DNA from 3 places in the Streptomyces sp. NPDC057694 genome. Region 3 is predicted to be linked to each of the others. Evidence: riboswitches for the same ligand, from Rfam matches in the RefSeq annotation. Region 3 holds a riboswitch; each other region holds the start of a gene.
What was found. Region 3 has a riboswitch for cobalamin ahead of ACFVDP_RS31815 (ribonucleoside-diphosphate reductase subunit alpha). Riboswitches for the same ligand answer to the same signal wherever they lie in the genome.
Positions count from the first base shown of each region.

Region 1 (3,267 bases), on a different contig from region 3:
GGTCGTGGTCGAGCTTCGCGGCCTGGATCAGCGTCCAGATCTGGGCCCGGATCGCGGGCAGCTTCGCCGGGTCCATGGACGCGATCTGCGCGTACTCGTCGAGGAGTTGCTCCAGGCGCGCGATGTCACCGTAGGAGTCGGCGCGCGCCATCGGCGGCACCAGGTGATCGATGAGCGTGGCGTGCACCCGGCGCTTGGCCTGGGTGCCCTCGCCCGGGTCGTTGACCAGGAACGGGTACACCAGCGGCAGGTCCCCGAGGGCCGCGTCGGGAGCGCACGCGGCGGACAGGCCGGCGTTCTTGCCGGGCAGCCACTCCAGGTTGCCGTGCTTGCCGAGGTGGATCATCGCGTCGGCGCCGAACCCGCCGTCGTCGGCGGAGGCCGCGATCCAGCGGTAGGCCGCCAAGTAGTGGTGGGACGGCGGGAGATCGGGGTCGTGGTAGATCGCGATCGGGTTCTCGCCGAAGCCGCGCGGCGGCTGGATGAGGATCAGCAGGTTCCCGCGCCGCAGCGCCGCGAGCACGATGTCGCCCTCGGGGTTGCGGGAGCGGTCGAGGAACATCTCGCCGGGCGGCGGGCCCCAGTGCCGCTCGACACCGTCCCGCAGCTCCTGCGGCAGCGTCACGTACCAGCGCTTGTAGTCGGCGGCCGGGATGCGGACCGGGTTCTTCGCGAGCTGTTCCTCGGTCAGCCACTCCTGGTCGTGGCCGCCCGCGTCGATGAGCGCGCGGATCAGTTCGTCGCCGTCGCCGGAGGCGAGGCCGGGGATCCCGTCGGTGTCCCCGAAGTCGTAGCCCTCGTCGATCAGCCGCTTGAGCAGCACGATCGCGGAGGCGGGGGTGTCCAGGCCCACCGCGTTGCCGATCCGGGAGTGCTTGGTCGGGTACGCGGACAGGACGAGCGCCAGCTTCTTGTCCCGGGCCGGTATGTGCCGCAGGCGGGCGTGGCGGACGGCGATCCCGGCGACGCGGGCGGCGCGCTCGGGGTCGCCGATGTAGGCGGGCAGCCCGTCCTCGTCGATCTCCTTGAAGGAGAACGGGACGGTGATCAGCCGGCCGTCGAACTCCGGCACCGCGATCTGCGTGGCGGCGTCGAGCGGCGATACGCCCTCGTCGTTCGCCTCCCAGTCGGCGCGGGACGAGGTCAGGCACAGCGCCTGGAGGATCGGCACGTCGAGGCCGGTGAGCGCGCCCGCGTCCCAGGCCTCGTCGTCGCCGCCCGCGCTCGCCTCGGCGGGGCGGGTGCCGCCCGCCGCGAGGACGGTGGTGACGATGGCGTCGGCGCCGGTCAGCGCTTCGATCAGCTCGGGCTCGGGGGTGCGCAGCGACGCCACGTACAGCGGCAGCGGGCGGGCGCCGGACGCCTCGATCGCGTCGCACAGGGTGTGCACGAAGGCGGTGTTGCCGCTCATGTGGTGGGCGCGGTAGTAGAGCACGGCGACCGTGGGGCCGCCGGCCTGCGACGCGGGCCGGTCCAGGGCGCCCCAGGAGGGCGCGGGCTGCGGCGGCTCGAAGCCGTGGCCGGTGAGCAGCACGGTGTCGGAGAGGAAGCGGGCGAGCTGCTCCAGGTTCGCCGGGCCGCCGTGCGCCAGGTACTTGTGGGCCTCGGCGGCGATGCCGACGGGCACCGTGGAGGCCGCCATCAGCTGGGCGTCCGGCGCCTGTTCACCGGTGAGGACGACCAGCGGCACCCCGGCGGCGGTCAGCCGGTCGATGCCGTCCTGCCAGGCGCGGACCCCGCCCAGGAGCCGGACGACGACCAGGCCCGCGCCGTCGAGCAGCGCGTCGAGATCGTGCTCGACGCTGATCCGGGAGGGGTTCGCGAAGCGGTACTCGACCGGGGTGTCCTCCGCGGCGTTCGCCGCTCGGGCGCTGAGCAGGTCGGTGTCGGAGGTCGACAGGAGCAGCAGCTGCTGGGGCATGCGTCGGCTGGCCTTCCTCGGGGTGTCCGCGCCCCGGGTGGTCGTTCGACGGCAGGAGTTCCTGGCTCATCCCGTGCCGGGCACGGGACTCACAGTGGCGGGACCGCGCCGGATTCGCACCGGCTTCCTCCCCTGTCGCCGTCGCTGGCGATGTTGGTCTGTGCGGCCATCGTACGGGGCCGGTGCGCACCCCGGTACGGGGCGCTCGTCACAGCCCCATGGGTATGCTCCCCGGCATGTCCCCCACCCACATATCCGCTGATCCCGCCCGGGGCGACGCCTGCCCGGGCGCGCTGCGGCTGCACGCGGCGGACGACGGTTTCCTGGCGCGGGTGCGGATTCCCGGCGGGGTGCTGACGGTGACGCAGGCGCGGGCGCTGGGCGCTCTCGCGGGGCGGCTCGGGGACGGCGTGCTCCATCTCACCTCGCGGGGAAACGTTCAGCTGCGCGGGCTGCGGGACGGCTGCGGCGGCGAGTTGGCGGACGCTCTGAGCGCGGCCGGGCTGCTGCCGTCGCCCGCGCACGAGCGGGTCCGCAATGTGGTCGCCTCACCCATGTCGGGGCTCGACGGGGGCGGGCACGTCGACGTACGCGGGTGGCTGCGCGGGCTCGACGCGGCGCTGATCGCGAGTTCCGTCACGCCCGAACTGTCCGGACGGTTCCTTTTCGCGCTGGACGACGGTCGCGGGGATGTCGCCGGGCTCGGCCCGGATGTCCTTCTTCGGGGGCTGCCCGGGGGCGACGGGCTCCTCTCCGTCGGGGGTGTGGCGTTCCGGGTGCCGTACGAGGACGCTGCGCGGGCTGCTGTGAGCGCGGCTGAAGTCTTTGTGGAGGCGGCCAGGGAGGTCTCCGATCGCCGGGTGTGGCGCGTCTCTGAACTCGGCTTGCCCGAAGGCGAGTTGACGGCCCGCCTGTCCCGTCGCCTGGGACTGCGCCCCGTAGGGGCGCGGGGAACTGCGCGACCAGCCACGACGAACGCGCACCCGACGACGGGCACGGGGCTCCGCCCCGGACCCCGCTCCTCAAACGCCGGAGGGGCTGAATGTGCCGGACCCGGCGTGGAAGAGCGCCCCGTAGGGGCGCGGGGAACTGCGCGACCAGCCACGACGAACGCGCACCCGACGACAACCGGCATCGCCCTCCCCTTCGGTACGGCCACCCCCGACCAGTGGGCGGACCTCGTAGCCCGCGCCGCAGAACTCCCCGCACAAGAACTCCGCGTCACCCCCTGGCGCCGCATCGTCATCCCCGGCGCCACCGAAGAGGAACAGCACCCCGAAACCCCCTGGACCCGCGTAGGCGCCTGCATCGGCAGCCCGGGCTGCGCCAAGTCCCACACCGACGTC
Region 1 covers NZ_JBHVIX010000027.1:75,894-79,160, reverse strand. The annotation lists gene cobN (cobaltochelatase subunit CobN) at 1-1,921, opposite strand, end outside; cobalamin riboswitch at 1,954-2,079, opposite strand; gene ACFVDP_RS37015 (cobalamin biosynthesis protein CobG) at 2,158-3,267, shown strand, end outside.
Region 1: it holds a riboswitch for cobalamin, as region 3 does, so the genes downstream of both, cobN (cobaltochelatase subunit CobN) here and ACFVDP_RS31815 (ribonucleoside-diphosphate reductase subunit alpha) in region 3, are expected to answer to the same signal.

Region 2 (3,267 bases), on a different contig from region 3:
GCGCGGGGTGAGCCGGGCGAGTGCGGCGAGGACTTCGCGGTGCGCTTCGTCGAGCACGACGGAGTCCTCCGCCGAAGGGGCGGCACCGGCCGGCGGCGGGGTCCAGGCCCGGGCCGTGCGGCGTCGGCGCAGCACCGACCGTGCGGTGTTGACGACCGACGTCCGCAGATAGCCGAGGGCGTTGTCGACCTCCGTGATGCGCTCTCCGTGGCGTCGGTAGAGGGCCGTGAACGCGTCCTGCACGACGTCCTCGGCGGTGGACAGGTCGTCCACGAGCAGCACCGCGAGCCGCACCATGCGCAGCCGGTGCGCGTGGTACAGCTCGCTGATCGTGGGCGGCCGGTCGGTGTGCGGGTGCGGGTGCGGGTGCGTGGTGCCGTACGGGGATGTGTACGGGCGCGCGGCCGGGCCGGGCGCCGCTTCGAGAGTGGACCGGTCGCGGCGCAGCAGCCCGCGCAGCAGCGCCCGCCACCCCGGACGGGTTCGGCCGTGGGCGAGCGTGAACGGCTGTGGCCGTGGGGCGAGTTCGGTGACTGCGGAGCTGTGCACAGAGATCCTCGGGTGGGCTGCGTCAGCGGTGCGAGCGGCGGCGTACGGCGAAGAGGGCTCCCGCTCCACCGGCGACGAGGACGACGGCCCCGGCGCCCATGACGGCCGTACCGGTGTTCGACGAACCAGTATGGGCCAGCTCGTCGTCGGCGGGAGCTGCCGAGGGCGCCTCGGTACCGTCGGCGGGGGCGGGCGAGGGCGCCTCGGTAGCGTCGCCGGCGCTGGGTACCGGCGAGGGGGTGGCGGACTCCTTGCCGCCCGGCGCGGTGGACGGTTCGGCCGTCGGCGGCTCGCTCGTGGCGGGCTTCGGAGCGCCGGTGGCGGGCGACGCGCTCGGCGCCTCGGTGGCGGCGGCCGAGGACGGGGCGGGCGTGGCGTGGGCGGCGGGGATCGAGGCCAGGGCGGCCAGCAGGCCGGTGGCGACAACGGCGCTGCGGACGGGGACGAGGTGCTTCACGGTCGTTCTCCACGGTCGGGACGAGGACGCCGGACGGCGCCCTTCACCCCCACACGACGCGCGACCCCGCGCCAGGTTGCCGCGGTCGCACGAAAATCTTCGCCGGGGTCCGCGGACACCCCGAAGATCCACTCCTGGGAACCGTCGCCCCCTGACCCGCATCTTCCTCGGCGAGCACCACGATCACAGGGGAGTACGAGGCGTTGACGGACACCGAGAAGGACATCGCGGGGCACGAGGAGCGGGGTCACGGCGCGGAGCCCTGGTGGGCGGATCTCGGAGCGGTGGGAGCCGTGGTCGTGATCGTGATCGGCGTTCTCGCGGCGGCGTGGGTCCTCCTCCGGCTGCCCGGCACCCCGGAGAACCTCGCGACGGGCTACTACGGAGCAGCCAAGGTCGTCGCCATCGGTCTGGTGGTCGCGGGCGGTGCTCTGTTCGGCCGTCGTCGTGCCCGGCAGGGCGCGGGCGCCGAGGGCGGCAGCGGGCCGGACGTGCCCGACACCACCGGCCGGTAGGGTGGGCCCCGCAGCTGGTTCGCCCCGTCCGCCAGGCGGGATGCGTCGCAAGAGGGAACCCGGTGGGAATCCGGGACTGCCCCGCAGCGGTGAGTGGGAACGACCGCCGTCACACGCACTGGGACCCGAGGAACGGGACCTGGGAAGCGACGGCCAGTAGGAGTCCTGTACGTGGTGACACGCACGGGACGGGCCCGCGAGTCCGAAGACCTGCCACCTGCCCGTGCGCGTACGACGCGTGCGCGGACATCCCGGTGACCTCGAGGGCGGGTCGGCGTACATATCCGGCGGACGACCGCGCCTTTGCCGCGTGAGGTCGCCCTGTCGTTTCTGTCGCTCCTTCACGCGTTCGGGTCCTCGGGATCTCAGGGATACGTCTCTCGAAGGAGAACTCCGTGACCACCAGGACCGAAGCCGCGGCAGCACGGGCCACCGTGTACGGCTACCCCCGTCAGGGCCGGAACCGTGAACTGAAGAAGGCCGTCGAGGGGTACTGGAAGGGCCGCGTCACCGCCGACGCCCTCCGGACCACGGCCGCCGAACTGCGCCGGGGGAACTGGCGGGAGCTCGCCGCCTCCGGGATCTCGGAAGTCCCCACCGGCGACTTCTCCCCTTACGACCACGTCCTCGACACCACCGTGATGGTCGGCGCGATTCCCGCGCGCCACCGCGCCGCGGTGGACGCCGACGCGCTCGACGGCTACTTCGCGATGGCCCGCGGCACCCAGGACGTGGCGCCGCTGGAGATGACCAAGTGGTTCGACACCAACTACCACTATCTGGTGCCCGAGTTGGGGCCGGACACCGTGTTCACCGCCGACTCCGCCAAGCAGGTCGCGGAGCTGCGGGAAGCCCTCGCCCTCGGGCTGTCCGCCCGCCCGGTCCTGGTCGGCCCGGTCACCTACCTCCTCCTCGCCAAGCCCGCGCCCGGTGTCGCCGCCGACTTCGACCCGCTCACCCTCCTCGACCGGCTGCTCCCGGTGTACGCGGAGGTCCTCGCCGACCTGCGCGCCGCAGGGGCCGGCTGGGTCCAGCTCGACGAGCCCGCCCTGGTCCAGGACCGCACCACGGCCGACCTCAACGCCGTCGAGCGTGCCTACCGTGAGCTGGGTGCGGCGGCCGACCGGCCCAAGCTGCTGGTCGCCTCCTACTTCGGCCGGCTCGGCGACGCCCTGCCCGTACTCGCCAAGGCACCCGTCGAAGGCCTCGCCCTGGACTTCACCGACGCCGCGGCCGCCCAGCTCGACGCGCTCGCCGCCGTCGGCGGGCTGCCCGGCAAGCGCCTGGTCGCCGGTGTCGTCGACGGCCGGAACATCTGGGTCAACGACCTGACGAAGTCCCTCGCCACGCTCGGCACCCTCCTCGGCCTCGCGGACCGCGTCGACGTCGCCGCCTCCTGCTCCCTGCTGCACGTCCCGCTGGACGCCGCCCTGGAACGTGACGTCGACCCGCAGATCCTGCGCTGGCTCGCCTTCGCCCGCCAGAAGACGGTGGAGATCGCCACCCTCGCCAAGGGCCTCGCCCACGGCACGGACTCGATCACCGCGGAACTCGCGGTGAACCGCGCCGCGCTCTCCTCCCGCGCCGCCTCGCCCCTCACCCGGGACCCCGCGGTGCGGGCCCGCGCCGCCGCGGTCACCGAGGCGCAGGCCCGGCGCTCTCAGCCGTACCCCGAGCGGGCCGCGGCCCAGCGCGCCCACCTGGGGCTGCCGCTGCTGCCGACGACCACGATCGGCTCGTTCCCGC
Region 2 covers NZ_JBHVIX010000001.1:1,234,869-1,238,135, forward strand. The annotation lists gene ACFVDP_RS05640 (RNA polymerase sigma factor) at 1-549, opposite strand, end outside; gene ACFVDP_RS05645 (LAETG motif-containing sortase-dependent surface protein) at 572-1,006, opposite strand; gene ACFVDP_RS05650 (hypothetical protein) at 1,210-1,521, shown strand; cobalamin riboswitch at 1,520-1,754, shown strand; gene metE (5-methyltetrahydropteroyltriglutamate--homocysteine S-methyltransferase) at 1,917-3,267, shown strand, end outside.
Region 2: it holds a riboswitch for cobalamin, as region 3 does, so the genes downstream of both, metE (5-methyltetrahydropteroyltriglutamate--homocysteine S-methyltransferase) here and ACFVDP_RS31815 (ribonucleoside-diphosphate reductase subunit alpha) in region 3, are expected to answer to the same signal.

Region 3 (3,267 bases):
CGACGCCGACTACCCGCGCGCCTACTACCAGGAGTCCCCGCTGGTCGCGGAGCGCACCGCCCGGCGCGGCCGGGTCGCCCTCGGCACCGGCCCGCGCAACTTCACCGAGGATTTCGTCAACACCCTCCTCAAGCAGCCGAGCGTGGCGTGAGCGCTCCCCCGGCTGTCACCGTCCGGGCCGTGCGCCCCGAGGACCACGCCCGGCTCGGCGAGATCGGTGCCGCCGCCTATCTGGACAGCGGGCTCCTCGCGTTCGGCGAGAGCGACTGGTACGCGGGCGAACTGCGCGATGTCGCGCGGCGCGCCCGGGAGGCGACCGTGCTCGTCGCCGTCGGCCCCGACGGGGCCGTGCTCGGCGGTGTCACGTACGTCCCCGCGCACGACCATCCCTACGCCGAGGTGGCCCGGGAGGGCGAGGCCGAGTTCCGGATGCTGGCCGTGGCCGCCGAGGCGCGCGGGCAGGGCGCGGGGGCGGCCCTCGTACGGGCCATGATCGACCGCGCGCGGGCCGACGGACGCACGGCCCTCGTGCTGTCCACCCAGCCCGTCGCGACCGCCTCGCACCGGCTCTACGAGCGGCTCGGGTTCCGCCGGGCGCCCGGCCGGGACTGGGCGCCGGTGCCCGAAGTGACGCTCCTGGGCTACGAGTTGAGGCTCAGCGGCTGATCCCGTACAGATCGCCGCGCACGTCCCTGGCGAGCTGCGCGGCCCAGCGGACGGTCGCGTCGCGGTCCGGGTCCTCGCCGCTCTCCACCCGGACCAGGACGCCGCCGACGCGGACGTGCGCCCGGTACGAGGTTCTGGTGTCGCCCTCGTAGACGATCTCCTGGACCTCCAGGTTCGCCTCGTCGCCGAGCCCCTTCAAGGGCTCGACGCGGTAGCGCTCGGTCGCGGTGCCGGCCTCCATGTCGGAGCCGAACTCCGGGCAGTGGCGCAGGATGTCCTGCTCGACGCGGTGCAGGTCACGAGCGGCGGCCGTGGTCAGCGACACGAGGTGCTGGGACACCATGATGTGGCCCTGGGGCGGCCGCGTCCTGCGGTTCGTCCACAGGGAGTGGGAGTACGCCTCCGTGCCGCGGTAGGCGGCCGGGCCGAGCCACGCCGGATCCTCCTCCGACTCCAGGCAGTACGACCACCAGCCGCGCCGCTGCTCGTGCGTGTTCTTGAACACCCCGGCCTGGTGCTGATCCTTGCTGTCCAGGCCCCGGCCGAAGGCCGAGTCGGGCAGCAGGGTGGCATCCAGCTGCGCGCCGGTGAAGGTCCGCTGCGACGGCGCCACGGAGTCGACGCCCGGGGCGGTCGGCGCGCCGGTGGGCGGCACGATCCCCGGCGGCGACGCGGCCGGGCTCGCGGAGGCCGACGTGGGCGTCCCGGGCGCCGACGACCTCGGCGCCGCCTTGTCCGCCTCCCCCGTCCCGTTCACCCCTTGGGTGCCACAGCCCGCCAAGAGTCCCACCAGCACCATGGCCGTCACTCGCCCCGCACGCATGGAACCACTCTCCCCAAGATCGTCCACACTCGACTGGCCGTCACCCTAGCCGACACAACATGTGGGGCTGCCGCGAACACCCGACACAACATGTATGCTCGCTCTCGCTGTCAGCGCAGGGGAATCCGGTGCAAATCCGGAACTGTCCCGCAACGGTGAACGTAAGCCTCAAAAGCGTGTACGTGAGTCCGAAGACCTGCAGACGGCACACCCGAGCCACTCGGCCCGGGTGTCGAAGACGTCCGGGCCTCGTGGAATGGGCCGGTGACGCGGGCCCTGCCGTGCGCGGGCCCGGGCCACTGTTCCCCCGCGGGCCCCGAGCCGAGCGAGGGAGAGCCCCACCGTGACCATCGCGCCCGCTGATCCTGCCTCAGCCGTGGCCGAGGCGGATGCCCCCGGTACCGCGCTGCTGCGCACCCTGACCGAGCTGACCGCCGATCTGCCCGCCGCGGATCCCGGCCGGGTCGCGGCCGCCGCGCTGCGGGGCCGCAGCGCGCGGGCCGACGAGGCCGAGCTGCGCGAACTCGCCACCGAGGGCGCGGCCGGGCTGATCTCCGAGGACCCCGTCTACTCCCGGCTCGCCGCGCGGCTGCTCACGCTCTCCATCGCCGCCGAGGCCGCCTCGCAGGGCGTCACGTCGTTCACCGGGTCGATCGCCGTCGGCCACCGCGAGGGCCTGATCGCGGACCGCACCGCCGAGTTCGTGCGCGTCCACGCCGCGCGGCTCGACGCACTGGTGGACCGGACGGCCGACGACCGCTTCGGCTACTTCGGCCTGCGCACCGTCTTCAGCCGCTATCTGCTGCGCCACCCGATCACCCGCAAGGTGATCGAGACGCCCCAGCACTTCATGCTGCGCGTCGCGGCCGGTCTCGCCGAGGACGACTCGGCGCGGGCGCTCGACGAGGTCGCGGCGCTGTACGGCCTGATGAGCCGGCTCGACTACCTGCCCTCCTCCCCCACCCTGTTCAACTCCGGCACCCGGCACCCGCAGATGTCGAGCTGCTACCTGCTCGACTCGCCGCTGGACGAGCTGGACTCGATCTACGACCGCTACCACCAGGTGGCCCGCCTCTCCAAGCACGCCGGTGGCATCGGGCTCTCGTACTCCCGCATCCGCAGCCGGGGTTCGCTGATCCGCGGCACGAACGGGCACTCCAACGGCATCGTCCCGTTCCTGAAGACGCTCGACGCCTCCGTCGCCGCGGTGAACCAGGGCGGGCGCCGCAAGGGCGCGGCGGCCGTCTACCTGGAGACGTGGCACTCCGACATCGAGGAGTTCCTGGAGCTGCGCGACAACACCGGTGAGGACGCGCGCCGTACGCACAATCTGAACCTGGCGCACTGGATCCCCGACGAGTTCATGCGCCGCGTGGACGCCGACCGGCCGTGGTCGCTGTTCTCCCCCGCCGACGTGCCCGAGCTGGTCGACCTGTGGGGCGACGAGTTCGACGCCGCGTACCGCAAGGCCGAGGCCGAGGGGAAGGCGCGCAAGACCATCCCCGCCCGCGACCTGTACGGCCGCATGATGCGCACCCTCGCGCAGACCGGCAACGGCTGGATGACGTTCAAGGACGCCGCCAACCGCACCGCCAACCAGACCGCGGAGCCCGGCCACACGGTCCACTCCTCGAACCTGTGCACCGAGATCCTGGAGGTCACGGACGACGGGGAGACGGCCGTCTGCAACCTCGGGTCGGTGAACCTCGGTTCGTTCGTCGTCGAGGGCGACATCGACTGGGAGCGCCTGGACGAGACCGTCCGCACCGCCGTCACGT
Region 3 covers NZ_JBHVIX010000019.1:114,745-118,011, reverse strand. The annotation lists gene ACFVDP_RS31830 (nucleoside hydrolase) at 1-151, shown strand, start outside; gene ACFVDP_RS31825 (GNAT family N-acetyltransferase) at 148-666, shown strand; gene ACFVDP_RS31820 (hypothetical protein) at 656-1,489, opposite strand; cobalamin riboswitch at 1,567-1,708, shown strand; gene ACFVDP_RS31815 (ribonucleoside-diphosphate reductase subunit alpha) at 1,833-3,267, shown strand, end outside.